4 regions of the Staphylococcus sp. M0911 genome follow, and region 3 is predicted to be linked to each of the others. Evidence: predicted binding sites of a transcription regulator. Region 3 holds the regulator's gene; each other region holds the start of a gene.
The links. Region 3 encodes Rex, which represses fermentation and respiration genes when NADH is low (regulators of the CRP and FNR family bind a similar motif). Its sites were predicted from a motif close to TTGTGAAATATTTCACAA; they were not measured.

Region 1 (7,992 bases), 330 kb from region 3:
TCCAATTGGTATAACAAATGATGTAATTTCTTTTGGTGAACCAAATTTTTCCATCTTTTTCATCATTACTGGTAATACAGCTTCTGAGCTTGATGTTGAGAAAGCTAAAAGAATTTCACTTTTTAGTATTTTCATAATAGAGAAAATACTTATGCCACACATTCTTGCTACAATTCCTAATACTACAACTACAAAGAATACCATCGCGAAGACGACAACTAATACAAGTTTAAGTAGAGGAAGTAAAGCTGATGCACCAAATGTAATAATGGTTGTACAAATAAATGCAAAGACACCTAATGGTGCTAATTTTAAAATTTTGTTAATCATCCAGAATACTGCTTCTAATGTACCACTTAAGAAAGATTTAACAGGTTCTGCTTTTTCACCGATGGCAGCTAAGCCTAAACCGAAGAATACAGCAAAGAAGATAATTGGTAATAATTCTCCTTTAGTTAAAGCTTCAAAAAAGTTTGTAGGTACAATGTTTACAATGGTATCAATAAAATGATTACCGTATGTAGATTGTTCTGCAGCGTGTGCAGATGATTGATATTTAGAAATATCGCCCTTTGGTAGTTTGGATGGATCAAGTCCAGAACCTGGTTTGAACAAGTTACCAAAAATAATCCCAAGACCAATAGCGATTGTTGTTATAATCTCAAAGTAAAGTATTGTTTTCCATCCATAGCGACCTACAGTTTTCGACTCCCCTACGTTCGAAATAGATAACGCTAAAGAACAGAACACAACTGGAATAACGATCATTTTAATTAAGTTTAAAAAGACGTCTCCAAATGGCTTTATGTAGTTAGCCGCTTCTTCATTTCCATATAATATAAGTCCAACGACAACACCTAGAACCAACGCAATTAATACTTGCACTGGAAGACTAATTTTTCTCTTGAATAGAGCCATATTGCAAACTCCCCTTCATCTGACATCACTTAATTATATCAGATAACTTAAAAATAGCTATAATTTTTTAAATAACAAATACAAATAATTGTGTTGAAATTTCTAAATATTTGTGAAACCAGAGTATTTTACTACGGTTATTTTTACTATTTTTATTGTTTTAATCACAATTCTAGCTACACATTAAACTTACACAATAAGAAAAAAAGGTTACCGATTTTTTAAATCGATAACCTAAAAATATTTTGACTAATTTGAGGGCTTATAATTTTTATTAAAGTAATTATGTTTAGCACTCTTTAGACTTTTCTTAGTTTCAGTATCAAAACCTTCTGCAAAGATACCTTTATTTGTACTTATAGGTTGTATCACGTAAGTTACTTTAGGCTCATCTTTAAAAATAACTTCCTTATAATACACACCTTTTTTAGCACTATATAATGTTTCTTCTTTTTTTATCTTATCTTTTAGATGATGTTCTTTAAAATAACTATCGACCATTTCAATATTTTTATGGCCTTGATATGTTTTAAGTGCGAAGAAAAATGCAAATGCTAAAACTAACGAAATGATTAATATAATAATAATTCTAATTAATTTCTGTTTCCTACTCATTTTATAGACTCCTTTTGCCTTATCTTAATTAGTATGAACGAAAAGCATACATTTTTAAAGTCTTATAAAACTTTTGTAACAAAATATTCTTATCTGAATTTTGTACTTAAACGTTTGTCTATACGTTATTATAAATATTGTCTAACATCATCAAGTGGCAAACGTACTGATTTATGCGCTTCTTGCGCCCCTTTACCTACTGCAATAGCTACAACAGGTACAAAACGATCACTATCTAAACCTAACACGTCTGCAATATTAGCTTTATCAAATCCACCGATTGGATTCGTATCATAGCCATGAGATTTAGCTACAAGCATAAATTGCATCGCCATTAAACTACTATCAATATTGACGATATCTTTCATGCCTTCTCTTGATAGCCCTTTATAATGAGGAAGCACCCAACTTAACATTTTATCTTTAATCTCTTCAGTCATATGTTTTTTACTTACTGCATCACCATAAATTTGTTCAGCTTTTTCATAATTTTTTAAATCACCAAAAACAATAATCATCGCAGAAGATGTGTTCACTTGTCTTGAGTTCATCCCAAATGATGGTAAGATTTTCTCTTTACCTTCTTCAGAATCCACTACCATTAATCTCCATGGTTGCATATTTACGGATGATGGTGCTTTCGTTGCTTTTTGAATCATTTCATCCATTTCTTCGTGACTAATTTTATATTCAGTATCAAATACTTTTACAGATTTTCTTCCTTTTAATACATCATCAAATTTTGAGATTCTTTCCATAAAGTTCTCCTCTTTCTAAATAAGTCGTTTGATATTACAAAACAATTAAGTTTTATTATAATTTTGTAATTTTTAAATGAAAAGCAATTTGCCTATATCACTTAGAACGGCACTTGACAAGTCATACACTTCATAATATTGTTAGCTTAACAAGGAGTTATTTAATGTATGTAGAAAATAGTTATTTAAGCAAACAATTATGCTTTTTATTCTATGTTTCATCTAAAGAAATTATCAAAAAGTATTCTAGTTATTTAAAGGAATACGAACTCACGTACACTGGTTATATAGTGCTAATGGCGATTGAAGAAGATGAGAAACTTAACATCAAAACTTTAGGTGATAGAGTTTTCTTAGATTCAGGCACTTTAACACCATTACTAAAAAAATTAGAAAAGAAAAATTACGTCGTTCGAACTCGTGAAGAAAAAGATGAAAGAAATCTTCAAATTTCACTGACTGATCATGGTAAAAGTATTAAAAAACCATTATCTGAAGTGTCACTAAAAGTATTTGGCGAATTTGATATCGACGTTAACGAAGCGAAAGAATTAATCAACCATCTTCAAATGTTTGTTTCTAAAAACTTTGATAAATCCACAGAAAAGTAATACTTCTATAGAGAAAAAGACAAAAGTAAACTTTCCCTCAACATTCATATCTTTCTTTTATACATGTAAATCCAAGTTATGTGAACAAATGTTTCATATTGTAAGCTTTTGTCTGTATTCTCTAGAACTAATAATCACTCCATAAATCCTTTTTACTTTACCTCACCCTAAACAGTACATATAATGAATCTACAATTAAATATGATTCAAATTTAGTTAATTAAAAGGAGCGAATCGTATGCCTAGTAATGACTTCTTTAACAATGCATTTTTAAAAAATGACCCTACTGATATGTTTAGAGATTTAGGTAAGCAAGTATTTAATCAGTTTTCCTCACAAGCATTTCCCGCCAACCTATATAATGAAAGTGATCATTATTTAATAGAAGCTGAACTTGCAGGCGTAAAAAAGGAAAATATATCATTAACTTTTGATCATCATACATTAACGATTAAAGCTAATAAGTTTCTAGAACCTCATCATGGACAAGCGCAATTGAATGAACGTTCTAACGGAGAACTTGTCCGTCGATTTGAATTTGAGGATGTAGATAAAGATTTAATCAAAGCAACATTTGAGGATGGCGTCTTAAATATACGCTTACCTAAACAACAACACGATTCTGAAGACGCAACAACTATATCTATATTATAAATCAAAAAATAACACCCTCGTCACGGTATAACCAAGATGAGGGTGTTATATATTTATGCTTCTTTTTTATTTAAATGAACCATTGTGATTAATGCGATGAGTCCGAAAATAGCAAAAAAGATAAATGCTAAATGACTTGAACCTGTTACCCCTGTAATATAAGTGATTACTAATGGTGGGAAAAAGCCGCCTAGTCCCCCCATCATTGATACAATACCATTCGCTGATCCAGCTTCTTTCGCGAAATATGATGGTACTAATTTAAAAATAAGACCATTACCAATACCTGCACACACACTTATCATTAAACATCCTATGGTAAATAATGCGATGTGATTAGAGAAACCTAAAATCAATGCACCTGTAATCATAATGATAAAATCTACCATTAGAACCTTAACTGCATTTAGTTTATCACCTAATATGCCTCCGACTGGTCTCAGGAAGGTCGCTAAAGCAATAAATATACCTGAACGAATACCTGCATCAACTTTATCTATACCAAAATGTTGCACCAGATAGTTTGGCAAAAATAGTCCAAAAGCTACAAACGCACCAAATGTAATAAAGTACCAAAGACTTGTATAGTATAGTTTATAATTTTTAAATAAGATTTTCATTTGAGATATTAGCGGCACTTTTACTTTAGGCTCACGGTTATCTCCAAATATAAACATTAATACTGCAAATATAGCAATAATAATTAAATAACTTCTAACTGTTGTTTGCCAACCAATAATCCCTGCAATTGGCGGTGCTAAAAATGATGAAATCGCTGTCCCAATGTTTCCCATACCATAAATACCATTCGCTAATCCTACTTTATCTTTTGGGAAATATTTTGGAATTGATGTAACACCTACTGAGAATATAGCACCACCCACACCAAGAAAGAATCCAGATAACATCATCATTTTTGGTGATTGTGCTTGCCCTAAAAAGTAAATGGGAAATAAAAGCACTATAAAACTACAGAAAAATACCCATTTGGCTCCAATAATATTAGTTAAATATCCAAAAGGAACACGTAATATTGATCCCAAAATGACTGGTATTGCTAAAATAATGGATAGTTGTCCAGCTGAAATTTTAATGTCTTGAGAAATAAATGGCATTAATGGAGAAATAATGCTCCATGCCATAAAACCAACTACTAAGCTAAGTGTTTGTAATGTGAGCTGAAATCCACCTTTTGTCTTGTCCATATTTTCACCCTCGTCGAATTCATTTATTTATTAGTACTATGCGGGTTTGACCTTCAATAACTCTATTAATGAACATAGAACTAATCTTAATTTGAATTTATCGACTTTGTGAAAAGTTGAACATTAGGATAATCCCTTATTTGACTATGTAATTCCCCTATTAAAAAGGATCACAGTAGCTTTCGCTACTACGTAAGAGGGTGAAGAACAGAAATTTTACATTTCGTTGTTCTTCCCCGGCACATGATGACTAGGTTGGTTACAAGTATCACGTAGTAACTTACCAGTCATCCACTGCCTCTAACCATTGAAAATGGAAGTACCCTTAAGGATCACAGTAGCTTTCGCTACTGTGTAAGAAGTACTAACCATTGAAAATGGAAGTACTTCTTTAAATGCATAAGAGCCCCTAATCGCTAATGCGATTTTTCTCTTCAGTTCGCCTTAGCTTTCGCTAATGCATAAGAGCCCCTAATCGCTAATGCGATAAGGGGCTCTAAAATTCTAGGAGTTTCTTTTTCATGGCGTATTCTACGAGTTCTGGTTTTGATTTTAATTCTAGTTTGTTCATAATGTGTGTTTTATGTGCTTCTACTGTTTTAACTGATACAAATAGTTTTTCTGCTATTTCTTTATTGCCATAGCCTTTTGCTATTAATGGCAATATCTCTAATTCTCGTTTGGATAACACTTTGAATGGATCTGATGTATCTGTATATTCCTGATTACTACTATTCACAAATTCATTCACTAATGAGGTGGTCAATTTCATATCAACATATGTCTCACCATTATAAACTGTTCTAATAGCAAGCAATAGTTGTTCATCAGGTGCGTTTTTCAAAATATAACCTTTCGCACCGTTCCTCAATACATGAAATAAATACTCTTCATCATCATACATTGTTAAGATTAAAATCTTTGTTTCAGGAAAACTTTCATGAATTTTACTCGTTGCGATAAGTCCTGATTCACCTGGTGGCATACTTAAATCCATTAATAGTACATCAGGTTTAAACTCCAAGACTTTTTGATAGGCCTCTACACCATCAGCAGCGGTAGCAACTACTTCCATATCCTCTTGATAGTTCAATATCATAGAGAAACCGGTTCTAACAACTGCATGATCATCGGCAATAACTATTTTCAACATTATTCCCCCAAAAATTAATTTACAGTGGTACTTCTAAAGTAATAATCGTTCCTTTACCTATATGCGTCTCAATATTTAAATTCCCTTCAACAAGTTCGGATCGCTCTTTCATTCCATATAACCCTAGTCCAGATCCTCTCGGTTTGGAAGACGGATCAAATCCTTGTCCTCTATCAATAATTTCAGCGATTAACGTCAGTTCATTTTGTTGAATAGTGACTTCTACTTCACTAACACCAGCATATTTTAAAGCATTATAAACAGCCTCTTGCACAACTCGATACACGACGGTTTCCACCTCGCTATCAAAGCGATGATTAACGATATTAGAAACATAATTAATTTGCATACCATAATTTTCTTCGAATTGTTTAAAGTAAGATTTAAATGCTGCCTCTAATCCTAAATCATCTAAAGATGCAGGACGCAATTCAACTGATAGATGTCTGACATCGTCAACGAGTTGTGACATTAAACCTTCAATATTTTTAACATCATTCAATATTTTCTCTTTATCTTGTTGATATTTTAACAAACGTAATTGAACATCAATATTCAACATTTCTTGAATAACACTATCATGTAGTTCTCTAGATATACGCTTACGTTCATTTTCTTGCGCGGATATTGTTTTTCTCATCATTCGGCGTTGATTCATTTTTTCTTGTCGTTCAATTTGAGGTGCAACATCTTGCAATGTAAATGCATTAATACCTTTAACCGGATCTATGGTTTGATAAGAAGCTGTAAATGGTGCGATTTTTCTGTTTTTTGTTTTCATAAATACTTGGAATTGTGAATGATGAGGTTGTGCTACATCTAAAAAGCAATCTCTACATGACTGTACGTCATACTCATTCGTGTAACCTTCGCATCGTCTACAAATCGCATTCGTCATTGCACTATAATTTTCTTCTTCCGAAATAACTTCTTTAGCTGCTTCATTCATTGCTATAATCTTTCCGCTATTATTCACAAAAACAATCTTTTCATTTGTGCTTTCAAAGTAACGTCTTAGCAACACTTCAAGTTGTTCATTATTAACCGTCAAGTTAATCACCTAAATTTCTTCATTAAATATGCCTAATTGTTTATAAATATCTATATCATACACATTAATTGGTAATGGCTTATGATTTCTTTGGCCAAACAACATAACCCCATACACCTGTTGTTGATACCAAAGTGGAATAGCTATGACCGCCGTTAAATTTTCACTTAATAATATAGGAAACTTCACCTTTTCATCAGGTGTTAAGGCCATATCTACATTAGCAATGATCATTCTCTTTCCCGTTTTCATCACATTACCAGCTAGACCTCGACCTTTACGTAATATAATTAATTTATATCTATCATTATTGTTACCTGATACATATTGCCATTTTATAGGTGAATAGGTGCTCGCTGATTCATAAAAAGCTAACGCCGCAAAATCAAAACCTTGTTCTAATCTAATTCTATCAATATTTTCTTGAAAACTTTGGCTTTCGAACATTGAATCTGGCATCATACTATTTCCACCTTTGAATTACTATAGTTTATTTTTTCGATAAATAATGTACCTTCTACTTGTATACGATAATGGTACACTCCATACATGAACTAAACGCGTAAATGGCCAACATGCAAAAATGGTAAACCCTAATACCATATGTAATTTAAATTGCAATGGTACATTGGCCATCAAATCTGCGTGCGGTTTAAACATAAAGAGTTGTCTAAACCATACTGAAATGGTTTCACGATAATTAAAGTCGATATGCATGATATTCGTAACTATTGTAGAGTAACATCCCATGAAGATAATAATTAATAAAAGAATATTCACAAAAATATCCGAAAATGAACTTAAACGCCTTACATTTTTAATTGTAATTCTTCTAGCAGTAAGTAACAACATACCTATTAACGTCATTATACCAAAAATACTACCAATATAGACTGCTCCAAAATGGTACATATGCTCATCAATCCCTAATGAGTCCATCCAATATTTCGGTATAACAAGACCAACTACATGTCCAAAGAAAACTGGAATTACGCCTAAATGAAATAGCAAGCTTCCCCATTTCAG
Region 2 (7,992 bases), 580 kb from region 3:
TTTAAAGTATGGTAAGCAATGTGCAAAGTCCCAAGTTTCCATACCTTCAGGTTCTGCCCAACCTTCATAGTCCATTGGGTTACCCCTTTGATAAATCATACCGTTAATTGAACTTGAACCACCTAATACTTTACCTCTTGCATGGTCTACTTTACGTCCCATATGTGGTTCTTCTTCAGTTTGATAAATCCAATCATATAATGGATTACCAGAAGGGAACATTAACGCAGCTGGCATTTGAATAAATAGATCCCAGAAATAGTCACTACGTCCCGCTTCTAATACTAATACATTTTTATCTTTATCTTCACTCAATCTTGCACCTAATACTGATCCTGCACTACCGCCACCAATAATGATGTAATCGTATGAATCGTGTTTTCTACTCATCACGTATAACCTCCGAAATCAATTTTTGTTTGTATACATCTCTTTCATTGTTATCTTGAATGGTACTGATATATGTAAGAGGTCGAGCAACCCATATAACATACGTCACTCTAACCTCTGTTTCATTATTATGTTTTATTTACTGAAAAAGTTAACTGGTTCTGGATTAGTGTTTGTTAGAATGTGTTTAGATGTTAAATACTCTTCTAAACCTTCTTTACCAAGTTCTCTGCCGATACCTGATTGTTTATATCCACCCCATGGTGCTTGTGCGAAATATGGATGGAAATCATTAATCCATACAGTGCCTAGCTTTAATTTGTTAGCAACACGTTGTGCTTTACCGATATCTTTACTAAATACAGCACCAGCTAATCCATAAATAGAATCATTAGCTAAGCGAATGGCTTCTGCTTCATCAGAAAATCCTTCTACTGTAACAACTGGTCCAAATACCTCTTCTTGTACAATACGCATAGATGTATCGCAATCCGTAATTACAGTTGGTTCAAAGAATAAGCCTGCTTGTAAATCTTCTCTTTCAGGACGTTTACCACCAATAGCGATTGTAGCGCCATCTTCTTTGGCAACTTCCATATATTTCTCAATTTTATCTCTATGTTCTTTTGAAATCACTGGACCCATTTCTGTTTCATCATCAAAACCATTACCAAGTTTAATTTTGCTAACACGATCGATGAGTGCCTTTTCAAAGTCCTCTTTAATGTCGTTATGCACTAATATTCTTGAACCTGCTGAGCATACTTGTCCTGCGTGGAAATAACCACCATTCAATGCTTGGTCAACTGCTAATTCAAAATCTGCATCATCAAAAATGATATTTGGATTCTTACCACCAAGTTCTAATGCTATGTTCGTTACATGGTCTGCTGCTTGTTTCATGATATGTTTACCAGTCTTAATACCACCTGTAAATGATACAAGATCCACTTCTTCGTGACCTGACATCACATCACCAATTTCTGAACCAGCACCTAAAACTAAGTTAATTGTACCTTTAGGGAAACCTACTTCTTCCATCAATTCGAATACTCGAATCGTTGTTAATGGCGTAATTTCACTTGGTTTCATAACAAGTGAACATCCAGTTGCTAATGCTGGCGCGATTTTCCATGATGCTTGTAATAAAGGATAGTTCCAAGGTGTAATTTGTGTCACCACGCCTACTGGTTCTTTAACGACTTTACTTTCTGAATTAGGAATTGGCGTATTAATTATTTCGCCACCGTCTTTATCAGCTAATCCCGCAAAATACATAAATACATTATGAATATCATCCATATCTGCATAAGATTCTTCTAACGTTTTACCTGTATCTAATGTTTCTAATTTTGCTAATTCTTCACGATGTTCTTTGATTTTATCTGCAATGGCTCTTACTTTTTGACCTCTGACTTCACTTGTTTCTGAGGACAACTCACCATCTTCAAATGATCGTCTTGCCGCTAAAATAGCGCGTTCTACATCTTCTTTTGTTCCTTCAGCTACCGTGAAAATAACTTCTTGATTATAAGGATTTATTATCTCTCTTGTATTTTTATTTGAGCTATCTACCCATTCACCATCAATGAATTGACGATTTGACAAGCGCTTTACAAGTTCCATCAAAATACCTCCGTTAAGTTTGTTAAATTTTTATTTAACGAATTTTACAGAAATATGTTAGCATATAAAACGAAAACATGTCAAAAGGTCTGAAGAATAAAGAATCACTCTTAATTTTATTAAGTTAGTGATTCTTACGCACTAGCTTTAGCTAGGGTGTTCCTTTTGAGCTGATTCAAACAGCGCACTTACAACGAGATAAAACAAAATAATTTTTCTAAAACCTTGCTTTTCATTTTTTTAAATAAAATTATATAATTGATTAGCATATAAAAGATGAAATCATGTTAACTTTATGTTGAGACGTGGTAAAATGAAATAATTCTTTTTGGAGGTACAGTCATGACACGTTCGGAAAACTACACATCTCAAGTCGAATAAGCCAAAGACTTGGTAATTAATTCCATTGGTGAAACAATGGACTTGTATGGCATTAATCGTAGTGTTGGTAACTTATACGGTATCATGGTGTTTGAAGGAAGTATGACACTAGATGAAATGAGACAACAACTGCAAATGAGTAAACCTAGCATGAGTGCAGGTGTAAAGAAACTACAAGAATATGACATCGTTAAACAACAATTTACAAGAGGTAGCAGAAAGCAACATTTCATTGCTAAAAAAGACTTCTTTACTTTCTTCCGCAATTTCTTCACAAAAAAATGGGAACGAGAAATCGATACAAACATGGAAGCAGTTAAAGATGCTGAAGCTATTTTAAATCCTCTCTTAAACAACAGTGATTTAACTGATGAAGAAAGACAAGATATTGATAAAGTGAAAGCACAACTCGATCATTCAAAGGTGTATTACGAATGGTTAGCACAACTTAGCGAAGCTTTAGAAACAGGAGAAATCTTTAAATACTTCCCTATTCCAGAACACGAAGATAAGTAAAAGGCTAAAGGATATCAATCCTTTAGCCTTTTTAATATGTTATAAATTATCGTCTTGTTCTTCTTCTTTCACTTGAACAATTCGTAGTGAACGTCTTTCAACCTCTTTTAATTTCTCAGCACGTGTTTCTAATTTGATTCGATCTCGTCCTAAAGTAATCAAGAATGAGACCATCATAAATATAAATATGACGATTAATGGTACACTCGCAAGTATCGATGCAGTCTTAAGTACATCTAGTGCACGTTCCCCACCCACTAACATTAGTGAGAATGGCAATAAACATAACGCAAATGCCCAGAATAATCTGTTCGCTCTTAATGGCTCCCCAATCACTTTCTTTTGAGAAGCAGCTGCTAAAATATAAGAACCAGAATCAAATGTTGTCGCTAAGAATAAGAATGCTGAAATTAAGAATAAGACAATCGTTATAGTTGGGAATGGTAAATGATGCATTACCTCAATGATAGTCGCTTCTGTACTGTGATGATTTAAGAAATCAACCACATTAAATTGACCAGAAATTTGTAAATAAACGGCATAGTTACCAAATATACCAAAGAATAATGCACAACCTAACGTACCATATATCATTGTACCAAGAACGACTTCTTTTAGAGTTCTACCTTTTGAAATTCGAGCAATAAATAAACCAATAAATGGTGCATACACTAGCCACCATGACCAATAGAATATCGTCCAATCTTGAGGGAAATGTGTCTCTTTACGATGACCGATACCACCAAATGGCTCAACCCAAGTGGCCATATGGAAGAAATCTCGCATCATGTTCCCTAATCCAGTCACTGTAGTTTCCATAATAAATACAGTTGGTCCAATAATGAAGACAAAGGCTAATAAGATAAATGATAACCATACATTGACGTCACTCAGCTTTTGAATCCCTTTTTTCAATCCTGTATATGAACTAATGGCAAATATAACTGTGATAGTTAATAAAATAATTGAACGCATTATCATATTCTCGCCATTCAGACCAGTAAGTCTTTCAATACCTGCTGATATTAAAGGTACACCTAAGGCAAGTGAGGTCGCTGCACCGCCTAATAATCCGAAGATAAATAAGATATCAACAAGTTTACCTACAAACTTATCTGTTTGTCCTTTTAATATAGGTCTACACGCTTGGCTAATTTTATATATAGGTTGTTTTTTAACGAACACTAAATAACCAATTGGTAATGCTGGCAATACATAAATCGCCCATGCAATCGGACCCCAGTGGAACATTCCGTATTGCGTCGCATACTGTAGTGCTTCATCGGACATACTTTTAGCGCCATTAGGTGGCACTTGATAATAGAATGCCCACTCAATTACACCCCAATATAGAATATCTGAACCAATACCTGCACAGAATAACATGGCTGCCCAAGTAAATGTGTTAAATTCCGGCTTGTCACTCGCTCTACCTAGAGTAACATTACCGTATTTACCAAATGCTATGTATAAAACGAAACAAAAAATAGCTAATCCTAAGAATAAATAAACAGAACCAATCGAGTTAGAAATTGCACTATTGATATCTGTAATAATTGTCTCACTTGCTTTCGGGAAAACCATCATAGGTATAACAGCTAAAAGTAACACTATGACTACACCTATAAAGGTCGTCCAGTCCATAACTTTTTCTTTTCTCAATCGTGATCCCCCTAATACTAAATGATTTATGAATCTTGATGTTCTTAAGTTCCACGTTCAAATATAATTGATTCACAAAATTGACAATAACGAACATTTAATAATAATGCAAATTACATACAAAGAAATACAATCCCAATATTGAATAATTATATAATTTCTGACGATTATTCTTTCACAATCAATTGTTGTGACAACAGTGTTAAATTTAGATTTAACGAATTGAACAAACTTAACTTCATTAAAACTATGAATTTTTATGCATACAAATAGAATTTTTATTTATTTCAGTTTCTTTTAATAAATGGGCTTTATTACAACAAAAAAACTATCTCCCACTTAATTCGTGAAAGATAGTTGATTTCATTACTTGTTAGTATCCTAAAAATAATTTTAATGTAAAACCAATTACAACTGAGGTGATTATGACAAAGAATCCCGGAATAATAAAACTCGTAGGCCTTGTTCTGCCCGTTTCGTCCAATTCAACTGCAAATAATAAAGTAGGTTGTGCTGGAATCACAAAGTTAACGTTAAGCGTCTGAACCATGGCGACAAAATATAAGGGCGGAATGCCTAGACTCATAACAATTGGCACCATAATGGATGCAGTCGCTGTTTGAGAAATCACGATCATCGCTACTACTGATACGAGAATGATGACTAGCCAAGGTACACTGCTAATGGCTTGGCCAATATCATTTTTTAATATTTTCAAATTATTAGGTGCATTAAATATAGTAGCGCCTAACCAACCAGGACCTAATACTGCAAACAATGCACCAAATGCTGATTGAGAAATATGTGACGTTAGAATATCTGACGTATTAATTTTTGATAATAATAGATTAATGGCAGCACTTAAATACATAAAGAATTGTACAATATCTGTCATTTCAACATTGACCGTTTTACCATTTACATTAAAAGATGGCATTAAATGAGGGAATATCCCAAATGTTAATATACCTAACACACATATCAAGAATGCTAATACACCGAATTTCACATTTTTAGAAAATTCACTAGGTAAAGTCTCTTCTGGCAGTTCAACTAACTTTTGTGATGATATTGAATCATTTTTGCCAACAAATGTGCAGAATACGCTTAATAAAAGCATACTCAAAATCGCAGTTGGTAATACGATACTTAAATATTTACCCATAGAAATATCGTAACCAGCTAATACAGAAATAATATAAGCTGTTGCTGATGCAGCCGGACTACATAAAAGTGCTAAATTCGCAGTGAGTACTGATGCAGTAAGTGCTTTTTTAGGTTGTATGTTTGCTTTTTGAGCTGTCTTAGCAATAATAGGTTCTAATGATAAAGCAATATTGGCAGTACCAATACCAAAGACAAAGACAAACACAATCATTGGTGCAATAAAAATAATTGATTTTGGGAATCTCTCGATGATTTTAGATGCAATATATACAAGGTAGTCTATACCGCCAGTAGCTTGCAACGTGCCACCTGCAATACCTATTGAAAGAATAATTAACACAGCTGTGACAGGTGCCGAACCAGGTGGTAATTGAAAGCCAAAAATCATAATCAGTTGCGCTACAATGGCAAATATGCCACAACCAAGTGCTCCGGCTGTTCTTAAACCTAGTAACACCGCTAAAACCATAATCATAATTTCTATTATAAACAGTAGCAATTTAGGAACTCCTAACTCTCTTATGATGTTAATTTTTAGTAACATTGATATTTTATCACTTAAACATGTGATAAGTATATATTTTCATATTTGATTACAAAATCAAAAGTATTATTTCATCAATCAAAACGAGTCTTTAAGACTGATATATCTAGTATTTCAACATCGTCAAAAATTGTTAACAATTATAAATTAGATTTACATCAAAAAAATATATGAGCAACACTACACATTGTAGTTATTGCCCATATGATTCATTGTCTTATTATTGTTGTGTTTTACGTGCTTGTCGACGTTTTTTATAAATCGTTTCTTCAATAATGGAACCTACGATAAGACCAATGGCAATCATCCATTTACCTATTAATAACCACATACTGTCTCACCTTCTCTATATTGAATCTTTACTCTTATAATTACATTTCCCTTTTATATCGATTTATAACATGATTAAAAACTGTGACTCGTCGATGGACCACTGTAAATGTATTCACACAATTGGTGTCGTTGCAATGATGTATTGACATCAATCACTCTTTGATTTAAAGAACCTTTGTAAGGTAGATTAGGACGATATAACTGAGTGATAAACATGCCATCAACTAACACATCTACATATTCTAATAATTCAAAACGTAGCCACTTATCTTGTGAAAGATATTCATATTGAAACCCAGTCCAAATCCATATTGTTTTGGTCTGTCCAAATCTTTGTCGAAATGCTTGCACGAGTCTCAATGTCACATCTAAATTACAAAAGGGTTCGCCTCCTAAAATACTTAAGCCACTAATATAACCCGGTTCACAATATGAGAGAATCTCTTGTAATATTTTTTCTGTAAATGGTTCACCATATTTAAAATGTTGTGCCGCTTTGTTATAGCAATCTAGACATTGGAATGGACATCCCGAAACATACACACTACACCGTACACCCTCACCGTCTACAAAGCTATGTGTTTCAATTTTGGCTATATATCCCTGTCCATGTTCTATTCCTAATATAGATGTCATGATTAAGATTCCTTCATATGTTTCACACGAGCACACATTTCTTTATGACGTCCTTCAATCACAGGTCTTTGTACTGGATTACCTAAATAACCGCATGTCCGTTTAACAACATCGACCGTTTCAGGGTTATCATTACCACATTCTGGACATTGATAGCCTTGTGGTGTTGATTTAAAATCTCCATCAAATCCACATTCATAACAGTGATCTATTGGAATATTAGTACCTAAATATCCTACCTTATCATAAGCATAATCCCATACCGCTTCTAGTGCTTTAATATTATGATTTAATTTAGGATACTCACAATAATGGATAAAGCCACCACTCGCATAATAGGGATAATCTTTTTCAAAATCTAATTTTTCAAATGGCGTAATATCTTTTCTTACATCATAATGAAATGAATTTTGATAATAACCTTTACTTGTAATATCTGGAATATCTCCAAATCGTTCTTGATCTAAACGGCAAAAGCGATCAGTCAATGACTCACTAGGTGTACTGTATATACTGAACCAAATGTCATATTGTTTTGTCCATTGCTTTTGCAGACGTTGCATTTCTTTTAATATTTCAATTGTAAATGCTTTGGCTTCATCATTATGTTCCCAATTAGGACCATAAAAGACTGTAGCAGTTTCATATAATCCGATGTATCCCATGGAAATCGTAGCTCTTTTATTCTTAAATAGCGCCATTACATCTTCATGATCATCGAGTTTATATTTAAACGC
Region 3 (7,992 bases):
CGGTTAATAAAATATTTCGATTGAGATTTAAATCATTTGGAACAGCATTGTTAATTAATGGATGTACAAGTTGATTAAACTCACATAATTGCTGTTGAGTATTACTATTTTGAATTATTTCAGGTTCGCAGTATGCTTCTAATGTCTCTTGGTATAAGGCAATTGCATAATGATTATCTAATTGGCCAATATAATCGTAGCATTTTAATACTTCATCTAAATATTTATAGTAACTATGTTGAATCGTGTGAAAAATAAGATAATCTAACATAAATATAGTTTTAATTAATAAAACAAAGGCTGATGCAAAGTCAACGCTTTCGACTTTAGCTAATATGCCACTTAAATATCTTGCAGTTTTAAAGTGATTGAAATTAACGTCTATTTGCGGTGTTCCCTCTATATCAGTAAGATTTTTACACTGCTTTAAAATATTAGCAGTATAAAAAATGGTTTTTAAATCTTGTTCATAAGTTCGTTTTAAACTGACCGATAAAATGATATTAATCACACATGCCATGATGAATAACAGAATACCATTTGACGCATCAAAGCACGTATAAATTAAAGCGATTATTGGTAATAAGGGGGCTAGCATAAATATTTTTTGACATTTAATAGGTGTGAGTTGATCGGGAAAATGTGGATAGACACTTTTACCAACTAGACCTAACCGTAATGAAACCTGATTCCTAAAAGAAGTATCTTCTTTAAAACGATTGAGTAATATTTTATTGTTCATTTTAAACATTCTACGTAATGTTGCATATAAACGCATCTCCCCAAGTGCTGTGAAATTGAAATTCATACTTTGAAATAATGCATCCATATTTAAGTCAGACCATGTCTTGTTATCAATTAGTTGACGATCATCATAGTTATCAAAATAGGTTTGAAATTGATAATCATATTTCGCATTTGGCCTGATAAATTTTTCTAACTTTTCTTGATTAGACCATAAGCCGTTAATTTTATTAATGAACTGTCGTCTATTAATGATAGAAGTAATGATACTAACGACTGTGGTTAATATAATAACGCCTAAAACAAATAATAAAAATAACTGTGGGTCATTCATTTAAAAACTCCTTGATGTATTGTTTTTTTAATTATTTCATATCATTTAATTTGAAACAATCAATGATAAAAATGAGAAGTCAGAAGATATGTCAATAGGGAACATGCGTACTTATCAACAATAAGTGCACAACTTGTGGATAAGTGGTGTTAATTTTTGTGGATATAGCAAATTTTTATCTGAATAACTCTAAAATTTAGTTACATATTACCTGTGGATAACTAGGATAACTCTGTGGATAGCCATCAGATAGGCGAAAATGAATGTTAATAATAATCAATTAAAAATCAGAAAAAAGACACTAAAAAGTAGAAAATCTACTTTCTAGTGTCTGGAAAAATAATAGTTATTTATAATTTTTCTTGTAATTCTTCCCATTCAAGCATTGCTTGTTCTAATTCTTGTTCGGTATTCGATTTTAATTCAGCTAGTTCATTGGATTTTACAGGATCGCTATAAACATCGGGTTGTGTAAGTTGATGATCAATGTCTTCGATCTTTGCTTCACATGATTCGATGATGGCTTCACGTTGCTCGATTTCACGTTCTATTTTGCGTTGTTCGCGACGACGCTGCTTTTGGTTTTCATATGATGACGCTGTAGTATGTTTAGTATTTGAGTGATTTGCAGACTCAATTTCACTCTCTGCTTTAGCTTTTAAGGCTGCAGCTTCTTCTGTTTTTTCAATATAATATTGATAATCACCAAGATACATTTTTCCACCATCATGATCTAGGTCAAATACTTTATTGGCTAATTGATTGATGAAGTATCTATCATGGGATACAAAGATAATAGTACCTGCAAAATGTTCTAAAGCTTGTTCTAACATTTCTTTCGAATCTATATCGAGGTGATTGGTAGGTTCATCTAAAATAAGTACATTATCACGTTGCAACATTAACAAGGCTAATTGTAATCTTGCCTTTTCGCCACCAGATAAATCATTGATAATTTTTTTGACGTCGTCTTGTACGAATAAAAAACGGCCTAATACTGCTCGAATATCTTTTTCGTTCATATTTGGATACTGGTCCCAAACATAATCTAAAATGGTTTTATTTGATTTGAATTCAGCTTGTTTTTGGTCATAGTAACCTATTTGTAAATTAGCACCAAATGTGACTTCGCCACCGAGTGGACGTTGTCTTTGAGCAATGGTTTTAATTAAAGTGGTTTTACCGACACCATTTGGCCCAATAATAGCGATGTGATCACCTTTGGATACTTCCAAATTAATAGGTTTAGTAATAGGTGTATCATCATAACCAATTTCTAATTGTTTGATATGCATGACGTCATTTCCGGTATTTCTATCAAATCCAAATTGAATGTTAGCACTTCTTGCATCAATCATTGGTTTATCAATACGCTGAATTTTTTCTAATGTTTTACGACGGCTCTTTGCCATTCCACTTGTAGAAGCTCTTGTGATATTTTTTTCTACAAATGTTTCTAACCGTTTAATTTCTTCTTGTTGTTTTTCATATTCTTGCATACGTTTTTCATAATATTTATCTCGCTGTTGAATAAATTGTTCATAATTACCAATATATCGTTTAACACTACCTAAAGCGACGTCATAAACTTGTGTAACGATTTTGTCTAAGAAATATCTATCATGACTTATAATGACAATTGCGCCTTTAAAGTAACGCAAATAATCTTCTAACCATTTTGTAGTTTCTAAATCAAGATGGTTGGTAGGTTCATCAAGTAATAATAGATCTGGTTCATTTAACAACATTTGTGCAAGTGATAATCGTGTTTTTTGACCACCACTAAAGTCATTAATAGGCTTATTAAAGTCATCTTCATTAAAATTCAATCCATGAAGAACTGTTTTAATTTTACTGTCATATTGATAACCTTCTAATTGCTCAAATTGATTTGATAAAGATTCATATTTTTCCATATGTGATTGATAAGTAGGTGTATCATACTCATTTGCATGGGCAGCTAACCAATCTGTTTCACGTTTGATTAATAGTTCCATATTTTTAATATGTTCAAATGGTTTTGACATTTCCTCGAACACAGTGGCGTTAGAGTCCAACGTCATTTGTTGTGTTAAATAGCCCATCTTAAGATTTTTAATCTTTGAAATGTGACCACTATCATAATCTTCAACGCCAGCAATGATTTTCATAAGTGTTGATTTACCGGCACCATTTCGTCCAACAACGCCTATTCGTTCACCTGTTTTCACTTCAAAATCAACGTTAGTAAAGATATCTTCACCATCGAACGATTTAGAGATGTCATTAAGTTGTAAAAGTATCATCCGACTTCACCTTTCTAAATATGCGATATCATTATAAACTATACATATAGTTTGATATGTTTAAATGTTTTGTTTATCATATTAATATTTATTTTACAGTATTAAGCTGTGTCTTGAAACTAGGATATTTATTTTTAAATTTTATTAATGTATAATTAGCAAGTATTCATTGTGAACAATTATTTGGATTTTTATTGTTGCAAACATATATACATAAAATTAAAACCGTTTAGCGTCGAAGGGAGACAAATAAAATGGCAAGTAACGTTAAAATTCCTCGAGCAACTTTAAAACGTTTACCGTTATATTATAGATTTGTGAGTAATCTAAAATCTAAAGGTATTGACCGTGTTAATTCTAAAGCTATTAGCGAAGCATTACAAATAGATTCAGCTACGATTCGTAGAGATTTTTCATATTTTGGCGAATTAGGTAAAAAAGGATATGGCTATAATATAGATAGTTTAATTGAATTTTTCAAAGCTGAAATTAGTGGTAGCAATGATATTAAAATTGCAATTGTTGGTGTGGGTAACTTAGGTCGAGCATTATTAACATATAACTTCTCAATTCACGATGAAATGACCATTACAGAAGCATTTGATGTAAATCAAGATGTCATCGGCGAACAAGTAGGCCGTGTTGTTGTAAAAGATAGCAAGACTTTAAAACATACGTTATCAAATCAAGATATTGATGTAGTCATTCTTACAACACCTGAACAGGTTGCCCAAAGTGTTACAGATGAGCTGGTTGAATCTGGTATTAAAGGTATTATGAATTTTACACCAGCGAGAGTGAGTACGCCAACTGATGTACAAGTACATCATATTGATTTAGGTATTGAATTACAGTCCTTACTTTTCTTTATGAGAAATTATGATGAATCAATGAAATAGCATATTGATCATTTGGTGGGACTTTTTATGAATGATAAAGTATTGATTCAAATAGGGTGTATGTATAAAGCACATTTACCTACATTAATATACATTCCAGGACAATTGGTATTGAACGGTCATACATTAGTGTTCAAGTCCTATTATACAAATCATAATCCTCTAAATTTAGATATTGATGTTAAAAAAATTATTCGTTACCAAATACGTAAGGGGTTACTGGGACATAAATTATTGATTTACTATAACCAAACTTGGTATAAATTTAGTCATTTTAAAGCAAATGAATTGCAAGCATTAGTTCATTATATCGATGAAATACAAGCACTTTAAAAAGTGATGAGCAAGAGTACATCTTATCGAGATGTACTCTTTTTTTATTTTAAATAAAGCATTTCATTGATAAATGTGTAGAATTAAGAAACATATTATGATAGTGAACTTGAAATATAACACTTTATCCTGTAAAATAACTTAGTATTTATATCGGAAAAGGGTGATAACGTGGTTTGGATGATTATAAGCGGTTTGATCGTCGGCGTACTATTAGGATTTGTAATGCAACGAACACGCTTTTGCTTAGCAGGCGGTTTTAGAGATATGTATGTTCAAAAAAGTAATAAAATGTTCTATGCATTGCTTGTTGCTATTACAGTTCAAAGTATTGGTTTATTAATATTAACAAGTTTAGGTATAGTAAATGTTCCAGCACACACATTTCCAATTGTTGGTACAATCATTGGTTCTTTTGTCTTTGGCATAGGTATTGTATTAGCAGGTGGTTGTGCTACTGGAACATATTATAGAGCAGGAGAAGGTTTAATAGGTAGTTGGGTTGCACTCATTTTATATGCATTAACAAGTGCAATTACTAAGACAGGTGTTTTGTCACCAGTCCTAAAAGTAATTAATCAACCTACAAATGTCAATGCAAGTATGGCAGATACATTGCATATTCCCAATTGGATTTTAGTAATACTAATAACGTTAATTACTTTAATATTAGTGACAAAAACACTTAAAAAGCCTAAAGTAGCAGTCCCTAAATTAAAACAGAAGTATTCAGGCGTAAGACATTATTTATTTGAAAGAAGATATCATCCGTTTGTAGCGGCTATTGCAGTTGGTTTAATCGCTTTATTAGCTTGGCCAATGAGTAGTTCTACTGGTAGAGATTATGGATTAGGAATTACGACACCTTCAGCAAATATTGTTAATTTCTTAATTACTGGAAATACACAACTCATTGATTGGGGCGCATTTTTAGTTATAGGTATATTCCTAGGTTCTTACATTGCTGCTAAAGGATCAAAAGAATTTAAATGGCGTTTACCAGATAAGAAAACAATTAGAAATAGTGCAATTGGTGGCATTTTAATGGGCTTTGGAGCCTCTGTTGCAGGTGGTTGTTCAATCGGTAATGGCTTAGTTGAAACGGCGACAATGAGTTGGCAAGGCTGGATTGGTCTAGGTTCAATGATTCTAGGTGTATGGTTTATGAGTTACTTTATTTTTATTAAGCCAATGAAACAACTACAACAATCGACTAAAAAACAACAAACACAAACGACTTAAGGAGGAGTTATTATGGTATATGAATTAGGCACAGTTGGTATGGTTTGTCCTTTCCCTTTAATAGAAGCTCAAAAGAAAATGACTGAATTAGATTCTGGTGATGAATTAAAAATTGATTTTGATTGTACACAGGCGACTGAGGCAATCCCTAATTGGGCGGCAGAAAATGGTTACCCTGTTACTAATTATGAACAACTTGGTGATGCGTCTTGGACAATTACTGTACAAAAGGCGTAAAATAATGATAAATATAGATAGAGCATCCATCATGGGTGCTCTATCTATATTTATTCAACTAGAAATTAGTATTTTAAGCGATTACATTTATGATAGAATAGATATAAGTTTTCCAAAATATGATGGGTGAGTAACTTTTATAAAAAATATATCGGATATCGCAAAATTAGCAGGAGTATCAAAGAGTACGGTTTCTAGGTATTTAAATAATGGATCTGTCAGTCCAAAGACACGTTTGAAACTAAGTAGGATCATTAATGAACATGACTACCAACCGAATCAATTCGCGCAAAGTTTAAGAGCAACTCAAACACGTATTATAGGTGCTATCATTCCAAGGATGAACTCTTATGCTGTTGATGAAACAGTGAAGGGTATCGTAAATCAATGTCAACAACATAACTATCAACTGTTACTTAACTATACTGGATTACATATGGAAGCAGAAATTGAAGCCATTGAAACGTTATCTCGTAGTAAAGTAGATGCAATTATTTTAATGGCAACTGATATTACTGATAAACATTTGGAAGTGATTGATAAAGCTAATGTACCTGTCATTATTGTTGGACAAGCATATCCTGGTTTACATAGCATCACGCATGATGATTATCAAGCAGGATTAAAAGTGGGTGAGTGGGTAGGTCAAAGACAACCGCGACGTGTTGTATTTTTTAGTGTTACTGAGAAAGATATTGCGGTAGGTGTACATAGGAAAAGTGGTTTAATCGATGGCTTATCAAAATATCAAATTAAACCAGATATATTTGAAACCTCATTTAAATATGAAGAAGCATTAAAAGATATTAAGCAAACGTTAACAAAGATTAATGATGCTGACGTCATTATTGGTGCGACTGATGCCATTGCGTTGGCAATTCATAAATATCGTTTTAATTCAGATCAATTATTAAAACCAACAATAATTCATGGATTTGGTGGAGATCCTATGACACAAATTGTTTCTCCAATTATTCGAACAATACAGTTTAATTATTATGAAGCGGGACAACGTGCGATGCTTGAAGTTAGACAATTGATTAAGGGAGAATCTATTGAAGAATCCATCGTGATACCAGTGAAATTATAAAGAATATATTCAATTTATATGGAACCGATACCAGTATAAATGATAAAATATAAACATCATACTTACTAGGTCAAGTGACTCATGTCTATAGAATTTAGAAAACAAATTCTATAGACAATGCAAGTTGGGGAGAACAAGTATAAAGACATACATTTACATGAACGTGTATGATATAGCATAAAGTTTCGATCTTAGGTGCAAACATCATGCTTAAACATAAGTATATGTATCAAGGGTTCTTTATTATTTATAAACTTAACCCCATTTACTTAAACGATTATTATAAAATAGGGGGATATGAATGACTGAATGGACTAAAGAAGAACGTTATCAACGAATAGAAGAGGTTGATAGCGATAAATTATTAAATTTAAAACAACAAGTACAATTATCTCCGTATAGACAAACTTTCCATATTCAACCAGAAACGGGTTTATTAAATGATCCCAATGGTTTAATTTATTTTAATGGAAAGTATTATGTCTCACATCAATGGTTCCCATTAGGCGCAGTACATGGTTTGAAATATTGGTTTAATTATACGAGTGACGACTTGGTTCACTTCGAACCTCAAGGAGTCATACTAAGTCCAGATACCAAATTTGATAGTCATGGTGTTTATAGTGGAAGTGTTTTTGAATTTCAAGGTCATTTATATTATATGTACACTGGAAATCACCGTGATCATAATTGGGAAAGACATTCATCACAAATGATAGCTAGAATGAAAGCTGACGGTTCAGTAGAGAAGTTTCCTAAACCTGTTATTAGCCAACAACCTGAAGGCTATACAAGTCATTTTAGAGATCCAAAAGTATTTCAAATTGA
Region 4 (7,992 bases), 860 kb from region 3:
AAAAATGGTTTAGCCAAGATCATTGACTAAACCATTTTTTATTTAGCTATATTCTTTTCAAATCGACCTAAGTCATTATCATGACCAATCATGATTAGGATATCACCAATTTCAATATTTAAATTTGGATCTGGTGACACAATAAACTGCTTACCTCTTTTAATCGCAATAATATTAATACCATATTGCGCACGAATATCTAAATCAATAATTGTTTGGCCAGTCATTTTTTCAGTAGCTTTTAATTCAACAATAGAGTGTTCATCTGCTAATTCTAGATAATCGAGCACACTCGCACTAGCCACATTGTGTGCAATACGACGGCCCATATCACGTTCTGGATGGACAACCGTATCCGCACCTATTTTATTTAATATTTTAGCATGATAATCATTTTGTGCTTTGGCAGTTACCTTTTTAACACCTAATTCTTTTAAAATAAGTGTTGTTAATGTACTAGATTGAATATTTTCACCGATAGCAACAATAACATGGTCAAAGTTTCTTATTCCCAAACTTTTCATGACTGCTTCATCAGTAGTATCCGCTACTACAGCATGCGTCGCAATATCACTATATTCATTAACTCTGTTCTCATCACTATCAATGGCCATAACATCCATATCTAAGGCGTTAAGCTCTCTAACAATACTGCCACCAAAGCGTCCTAAACCAATTACTACGTATTCCTTTTCCATATAGTCCTCCGCTTATTACACATTTAAATAACAACGATCAAATCAACTTTTTTCAAATAAATATATAGTAAAAGCTGATGCAAAATCGAAATGATGATTTGTTCTACTATAGTTGATTATTTTTTTCCTTCTACATAATCTTTATCGAAAACAAATAGTCTCAATAATAATAGTAACGATGGAACTAATAAAAGTAAACCTAAAATAAATGCAATAACCAATGCTAGACCCATTTCATCATTTACATGAGAACTAGAAATTTTTACGAATGGATGTAATAAATATGGTAATTTACTGATACCATATCCAAAGAAAGCAAATAACATTTGCAATATCACCATTATAAATGCTAAACCATGATTTCTTTTAAAAATAGTTAGTGCGCCTGCAACTAGGAAAAAGATAAAACTTATCACGAACATCCACCAATAGTTAAAGACAGCATTATTAAAATGCTCTGAGTTTTGTACTCTTAGTGATAAAAAGACAAACAAGGAAATAATAATCATTGGTGGTCCCCAAAATATATGCCATTGTCTCATTAAATGATATGCCGGTTGGTCCTTTGCTTTATTAGCATAAAATGTAAGGAATCCAGAAGAGATATATAACACTGAGATAATTGCCAAGAAAACAACAGCCCATGCAAAAGGACTTAGTAATAGTTGAACCCAGTCTAAATCAACATGATTCCCTACCTCTTTAATATAGCCACCTTCTGAAATTGTTAATGCGGTTGCTAATGCAGCTGGAATAAGTAAACCAGTTAACCCATATAGAAAAATCCATGGTAATTTTGTATCTTGTCCATAATTCTCAAAGGCATAGAAACTGTTTCTTATTGAAATAAGAATCGTACCAATTGAACCTGGTACAAGTAAAACCGTTCCTAAATATTTAACGGAATCAGGGAAGAATCCAATAAATCCAACAAAGAAAAAGACAAAGAAGACATTCGTAACTTCCCATACTGGACTAAGATATCTTTCAATAAGATGATTGATTTTCTTTTCTTCACCAGTAAGTTTAGAATGTAATGCGAAGAATCCAGCACCAAAATCAATTGAGGCTACGATGATATAACAAAATAAAAATATCCATAAGACTGTAATACCTATATATGAATATATCATTTGTTATCACCTCTTTCTTTGAGCACTTGATTGACATCATTGATTGCAGGTTTGTTTCTAAACATTCTGAGTAACACATATGCAGATGTAACGATGAGTACAAGATATAATAAACCGAATAAAATCGTCACTAATGTAATACCACCAGCTTGAGTCGCTGCTTGAGATACTCTTAAGTATCCTCTTACAATCCATGGTTGGCGTCCCATTTCCGTTAAGAACCAACCAAATTCAATTGCTAACATAGACGCTGGACCAGTAAGTAATATGCTATATAAAACTACCTTATGTGTAGTTAAGTGTCGTAACTTCTTAATTAATAAAATCAACATAAAAATTCCTGAAATCACAAAACAGAATACGCCCATTGAAACCATTAAGTCAAAGAAATAATGAACAATTAATGGTGGCAATTCATTTTTAGGAAAATCGTTAAGTCCTTTTACTGTCGTCTTCAAACTATTATCAGCTAAGAAACTTAACATTCCTGGGATTTCTATTGCGCCTGATACTTCATTCGTCTTTTCGTTTAAAACACCAAAAAATACTAAATTAGCTTGAGATTGTGTGTCAAAATGCCATTCATATGCAGCCAATTTTTCTGGTTGTACTTTATGTAAAAACTTAGCTGACATATCTCCCGCTAACATCGATAACAATGTTGAAATAAACCCAACAATCATCGTCATTTTTAATGCTTTTAAATGATATCTTTTATCTTCTGGATGCGTCTGTTTTAGCAATTTAAATGCAGCAATTGCCGCAAGAATAAACGCCATTGTCATGCCAGCTGTTGCAACAACATGGAAGGACCTTACGATAAATGATGAGTTAAACATTGCTTCTAATGGTTGAACATTAACCATACGTCCGTTTTTCATTTCAAAACCAGCTGGTGTATTCATAAACGAGTTAACTGACGTTATGAAAAATGCTGAGAATGATCCACCTATAATTACAGGTAAGCCTATAACAAAATGAATCCATTTATTTTTAAATCTTTCCCAAGTATAAAGATAAATACTAAGAAAAATAGCTTCAAAAAAGAATGCGAATGTTTCCATAAATAGAGGTAATGCAATTACATGACCGCCCATTTTCATAAATGTTGGCCAAACAAGCGATAATTGCAAACCAATAATTGTTCCCGTCACTACACCGACAGCAACTGTAATGGTATATCCTTTCGACCATCGTTTCGCTAATGCAATATAATGTGCATCGTTGTTTCGTATACCAAGAAATTCAGCGATAACAAACATTAATGGCATACCTACACCAATCGTTGCAAATATGATATGAACGGCTAAGGTCATACCTGTAAGTAATCGACTCATTTCAACTGAATCCATATATAATCACCTTATATTTATATTTTTTAGTAATTTCACAATGCTTAAAATTATAAATCCTTATCATGATGAACTAAATGTTTTTGCTTGAATTTTTGACATAAATTTTTTATAGAGACACATAATGTTCACACCATTGATATTTTATAAAATTAAATATAAGATAGAATAATATAAATTAATATATAGAAAGGAAGACCAAAGTGTCACATATTACGATATATACACAAGATGATTGTCCACCTTGTACGTTTGTAAAAAATCATCTTCAAGCAAATCATGTAGATTATACAGAAAAAAATATAAAGAATAATCAATATCGAGTAGAAATGATGGATTATGATGCATTTGCGACGCCATTTATCTTATTGAACGATGAACCTATGTATCAAGTTGATATGGATAAAATTAATCAAGCTTTTGACATTCAATAAGTACTTAGCAATTAAAAGATACTAATGATATAAAAGAACCAACTAAAGCAATTTAAATTGCTCAAGTTGGTTCTTTTAATTATTATTTTGAAATGTTATTAACTAATTCCATAACTTCCTCTTGTGTTGCACAATGAATAGCACGGTTCGCTAATTCTGACATTTCATTTTTACTTAAACCATTAATTTGTCTTCTAGCTTTAAGAATAGATGTTGGACTCATTGAGAATTCATCTAGACCTAAACCTAATAATAATGGTACTGCAGTAGCATCTCCTGCCATTTCACCACACATACCAGTCCATTTACCTTCTTTGTGAGAAGCTTCAATGACTTGTTTTACTAAGCGTAAAATTGAAGGATTGTATGGTTGATATAGATAAGATACGCGTTCTGACATACGGTCAGCTGCTAATGTATATTGGATTAAGTCATTTGTACCAATACTAAAGAAATCTACTTCTTTAGCAAAGACATCAGCTAATGCTGCAGTAGCTGGAATTTCAACCATGATACCTAACTCAATATCTTCCGAAACGTCATAACCTTCGTTTTGAAGATTCTCTTTTTCTTCTAATAACATTGCTTTAGCATCACGGAATTCCTTGATAGTAGCTACCATTGGGAACATGATATTTAATTTACCGTAAACAGAAGCACGTAATAACGCACGTAATTGTGGTCTGAAAATATCAGGTTGCGCTAAGCAAAGGCGAATCGCTCTATAACCTAAGAATGGATTCATTTCTTCTGGTAAATCTAAGTATGGTAATTCTTTGTCGCCACCGATATCCAATGTACGAACAACAACACGTTTACCATCCATAGTCTCTAATACTTTTTTGTATGCTTCGAATTGTTCTTCTTCAGTAGGCAATTGATCTCTACCCATGTATAAGAACTCAGTACGATATAAGCCAATACCTTGCGCACCATTTTCAATTACACCAGGTAAATCATTTGGTGTACCAATATTAGCTGCTAACTCTGCGTGAACACCATCAACAGTTACTGTATCAGCATCACGTAATTTTTGTAATTCTTGTTTATCTTCAAAGAAACGTTCACGTTTATTTTGATAAGCGATAACTTCATCTTCTGTAGGATCGATAATAACATCACCAGTTAAACCATCAACGATAATCATATCGCCTTGTTTAACTTCTTTAGTGATTGATTTAGTACCAACTACAGCTGCGATTTCTAATGAACGACTCATAATCGCAGAGTGACTTGTTCTACCACCAATATTCGTTACAAACCCTTGAACGAATTCTTTATTTAACTGTGCAGTATCAGAAGGTGTTAAGTCATTACCAATAATAACAACACTTTCATCAATCATACTTGGGTTTGGTAATTCAACACCAAGAATATGTGCTAACACACGTTTAGATACATCTCTAATGTCTGCTGCACGTTCTTTCATGTATTCATTATCCATTGATTCAAATATAGTAATGAATTGAGTTGTAACCTCATTTAATGCTGTAGCAGCATTAACATGGTCGTTTTTAATTTTATCTTGAATTGGTTGAATTAATTCTGGATCATCTAAAACAAGTAAATGCGCATCAAAAATGGCAGCTTTATCAGCGCCTAATTGAACTTCTGCATTATTTCTTATTTTAGTTAATTCAATTTTAGATGCTTCGATAGCGTTATTGAATTTGCTAGTTTCACCTTCAACATCAGTGATTGTCTCACTGCTGTCGAAAGATAAATCTGGCTCAACTATTAAGTAAGCTTTAGCGATTGCTACACCATCAGATGCAGCAATACCATTAATTAATTTAGACATATTACTTAGTTAAACCTTCTTTTGATAAGACATCACTGATAGATTCGATTGCATCTGCCTCATCGCTACCGTCAGCATAAATTGTAATTTCAGCATCTTTACCTACACCTAAACTCATAACACCCATGATTGATTTTAAGTTTACTTTTTTACCGTTATATTCTAATTGAATATCTGAATCAAATTTTGAAGCTGTTTGTACCAACATTGTAGCTGGGCGAGCGTGGATTCCTGTTTCGTCGATAATTACATATGATTTTTGTTCCATAATTTATTTCTCCTTCTATAAGTTAGAATCTTCAATATACTTACAATCTAACATAAATTTTTATACCTTAACTTTACCAAAACCAATAGTTAAATTCAATTTGTTTAAAACCGGTTTCAGTATATTTCTACAATTTTTTAACAAATTATATCCCTTAAAGTAACTCTTTGATGACTTTTTCACATTTTTCAATATGATCTTGACCTAATTTTTTCATAAAGTAATAACTAATTGATGCTGAAACTGCTTGTCCTACAAATGGGAACCATTTAGTTTGTTTAGCTGCAGTTCGTTTCGCTACATCTTTAATCACTACTTTCATAAGTGCATTGGTTAATTTTTTACCAATAAATTGACTACCTTGAATGGCTGCTGCAGACATGATTCGTTCTCTAACATCATCACTCAATGAATTGACTTGTTTATGATCTAGTCCATAAATTTTATTGACATCACTAATGATATCTCTCATTAATTTTATATCGACACCAAAGTCCAATCCAGGAATTGGTACTACACTCATTCCTGATGATAATAAAGATTTCTTTTTAACGAGATTTTCTGCTTGTGCACGTCTTTGTTGTAACTCATTTTGAGTCACAGGTAAATTACTTTTTTCTTTGATTTCTTCAATATTTAATACTTTATTACCAACTGTATTTGTAACTCTATTCGTCATTTTATTTCTAATGCTCATCTAATTCACACTCCCATGAATCTTATTTCAATAAGACTCTATACCCAGAATACAACTATTTAATGCTCAATATTAACAAAAATTACTTTCAAATATTTTGAAGGTTTGTAATGTGGATGTGTTTTAAAATCTTTAGGTAATCCCATCACTTCTTTGATTTCATAATCAACTTCAGCTTCTTCTAGTGTTGTTTTAATAACATTTTTAAACGCTTTTAAAGAAAAGACACTCGAATTGGTACATAATAATAATGTCCCTTTTGGCGCTAATACTTCTAAGGCGCCATTAATTAATTTGTCGTAATCTTTTTGCACTGAAATTGTTTTCTTTTTATTTCGTGCAAAGCTTGGTGGATCAATGACAATTGTGTCATATTGATGCCCGTGTCGATTTGCATAATTATAAAAATCAAATGTATCCATGACATAAATATATTGTGATTTAGGATCAATGGCATTAAGCCCAAAATTCTCTTCGGTTAGTCCTCTTGAACGATTAGCTAAATCTACACTTGTCGTTGTTTTAGCCTTAGTTGCTGATACGACAGAAAAAGCGCCTGTATAGCTGAACACATTTAAAAGATGACGCCCCTCTGAAAATTGATCACGTAATTTCTTTCTTACTTCTTTTTGGTCTAAGAAGATACCTGTCATTAAGCCGTCATCTAAATCCACATTATAAAACGTAAAGTTCTCTTCAATTACAATTGGAAATGTTTGTTGTTCTCCCTCAACAAACCCACCTGTGTATTCAGTATCTTTAAAACGCATTTTTTCGTATATAGACTGATATTCAAAAACAATTTTGATAGCTTCTAAAATATGATACCTAAATTTATAAATACCTTTCGAATACCATTGAATTAATAAATGGCCATCATAGTTGTCGATAGTTAATCCGCCAACACCATCACCTTCAGCATTGAACAATCTAAAAGCATTCGTACCATCTATGTGATAGTAATATTCTCGTTCTGCTAAAGCTTTTTCAAATAATCGTTTAAAAAACGATGTGTTAATATCTTCGGATGGATCATAACTTAACACCCAACCTAAACCTTTATGCTGTCTACCTACATAAGCCGTTGCTATATATTGTTCTTTTCCATCGACTAATTTGAATAAATCACCTTCTTTTAGATGATCTTGGGCATAAATATCTTCTTCATCAATTAATGGATATTGATTTTGATATTTTGATTCTTTACCTCTATTTAAAGTTGCAATCTTCATTTATTACACTAACCTCTCTTTTATACATTTAATTTCTTCAACCGTCATATTGCTATGCTGATTCGTAAATGCATTTTACATTATATATAATTACTAATTGAATGATTCATTTATTATTTTAACAAAGAATGCTAGGATGTCCTATTTTCTAACAAAAAAGAGTGGTCTTACAATTCGATCGATTAAAGAAGGAATTGTAACCCACCCCATAACACGTGTGATTTGTTTAAATTAATTTGTTAAATGTTTTTTAATTACTCTTTTGGTTTATCTCTTAACTGTAATGAATAAGCAACAATCATTGCTAGTAACATAAGCAATAAAGTTGGCGTAATAAATACAGATAATAATAATCCGTGAACCATAATATTAATGAA

Region 1: a site for Rex is predicted at 4,869-4,886, ahead of ssp1_RS02490 (nitrate/nitrite transporter). Genes of this name have one in related genera too.
Region 2: a site for Rex is predicted at 6,457-6,474, ahead of ssp1_RS01345 (anaerobic C4-dicarboxylate transporter family protein). Genes of this name have one in related genera too.
Region 4: a site for Rex is predicted at 3,207-3,224, ahead of ssp1_RS08345 (cytochrome ubiquinol oxidase subunit I). Genes of this name have one in related genera too.

What each region holds. Positions count from the first base shown of each region.
Region 1 covers NZ_CP022881.1:543,095-551,086, reverse strand. Annotated here, with positions in the region: gene ssp1_RS02515 (cation:dicarboxylate symporter family transporter) at 1-918, opposite strand, end outside; gene ssp1_RS02510 (DUF3139 domain-containing protein) at 1,168-1,533, opposite strand; gene ssp1_RS02505 (nitroreductase family protein) at 1,662-2,291, opposite strand; gene ssp1_RS02500 (MarR family winged helix-turn-helix transcriptional regulator) at 2,456-2,902, shown strand; gene ssp1_RS02495 (Hsp20/alpha crystallin family protein) at 3,141-3,557, shown strand; gene ssp1_RS02490 (nitrate/nitrite transporter) at 3,611-4,762, opposite strand; gene nreC (nitrate respiration regulation response regulator NreC) at 5,259-5,912, opposite strand; gene nreB (nitrate respiration regulation sensor histidine kinase NreB) at 5,935-6,966, opposite strand; gene nreA (nitrate respiration regulation accessory nitrate sensor NreA) at 6,976-7,428, opposite strand; gene narI (respiratory nitrate reductase subunit gamma) at 7,450-7,992, opposite strand, start outside.
Region 2 covers NZ_CP022881.1:296,764-304,755, reverse strand. Annotated here, with positions in the region: gene betA (choline dehydrogenase) at 1-390, opposite strand, end outside; gene betB (betaine-aldehyde dehydrogenase) at 526-2,016, opposite strand; gene cudC (choline uptake/conversion transcriptional regulator CudC) at 2,407-2,913, shown strand; gene ssp1_RS01350 (BCCT family transporter) at 2,953-4,575, opposite strand; gene ssp1_RS01345 (anaerobic C4-dicarboxylate transporter family protein) at 4,949-6,241, opposite strand; gene nrdG (anaerobic ribonucleoside-triphosphate reductase activating protein) at 6,692-7,255, opposite strand; gene nrdD (anaerobic ribonucleoside-triphosphate reductase) at 7,258-7,992, opposite strand, start outside.
Region 3 covers NZ_CP022881.1:874,437-882,428, forward strand. Annotated here, with positions in the region: gene ssp1_RS04240 (MutS-related protein) at 1-1,078, opposite strand, end outside; gene abc-f (ribosomal protection-like ABC-F family protein) at 1,429-3,363, opposite strand; gene ssp1_RS04250 (redox-sensing transcriptional repressor Rex) at 3,618-4,262, shown strand; gene ssp1_RS04255 (hypothetical protein) at 4,290-4,595, shown strand; gene ssp1_RS04260 (YeeE/YedE family protein) at 4,767-5,837, shown strand; gene ssp1_RS04265 (sulfurtransferase TusA family protein) at 5,850-6,074, shown strand; gene ssp1_RS04270 (LacI family DNA-binding transcriptional regulator) at 6,214-7,164, shown strand; gene ssp1_RS04275 (sucrose-6-phosphate hydrolase) at 7,466-7,992, shown strand, end outside.
Region 4 covers NZ_CP022881.1:1,729,442-1,737,433, forward strand. Annotated here, with positions in the region: gene ssp1_RS08335 (potassium channel family protein) at 39-698, opposite strand; gene ssp1_RS08340 (cytochrome d ubiquinol oxidase subunit II) at 815-1,831, opposite strand; gene ssp1_RS08345 (cytochrome ubiquinol oxidase subunit I) at 1,828-3,183, opposite strand; gene ssp1_RS08350 (glutaredoxin family protein) at 3,387-3,617, shown strand; gene ptsP (phosphoenolpyruvate--protein phosphotransferase) at 3,700-5,418, opposite strand; gene ssp1_RS08360 (phosphocarrier protein HPr) at 5,420-5,686, opposite strand; gene ssp1_RS08365 (DUF697 domain-containing protein) at 5,841-6,383, opposite strand; gene ssp1_RS08370 (class I SAM-dependent rRNA methyltransferase) at 6,443-7,615, opposite strand; gene auxA (lipoteichoic acid stability factor AuxA) at 7,870-7,992, opposite strand, start outside.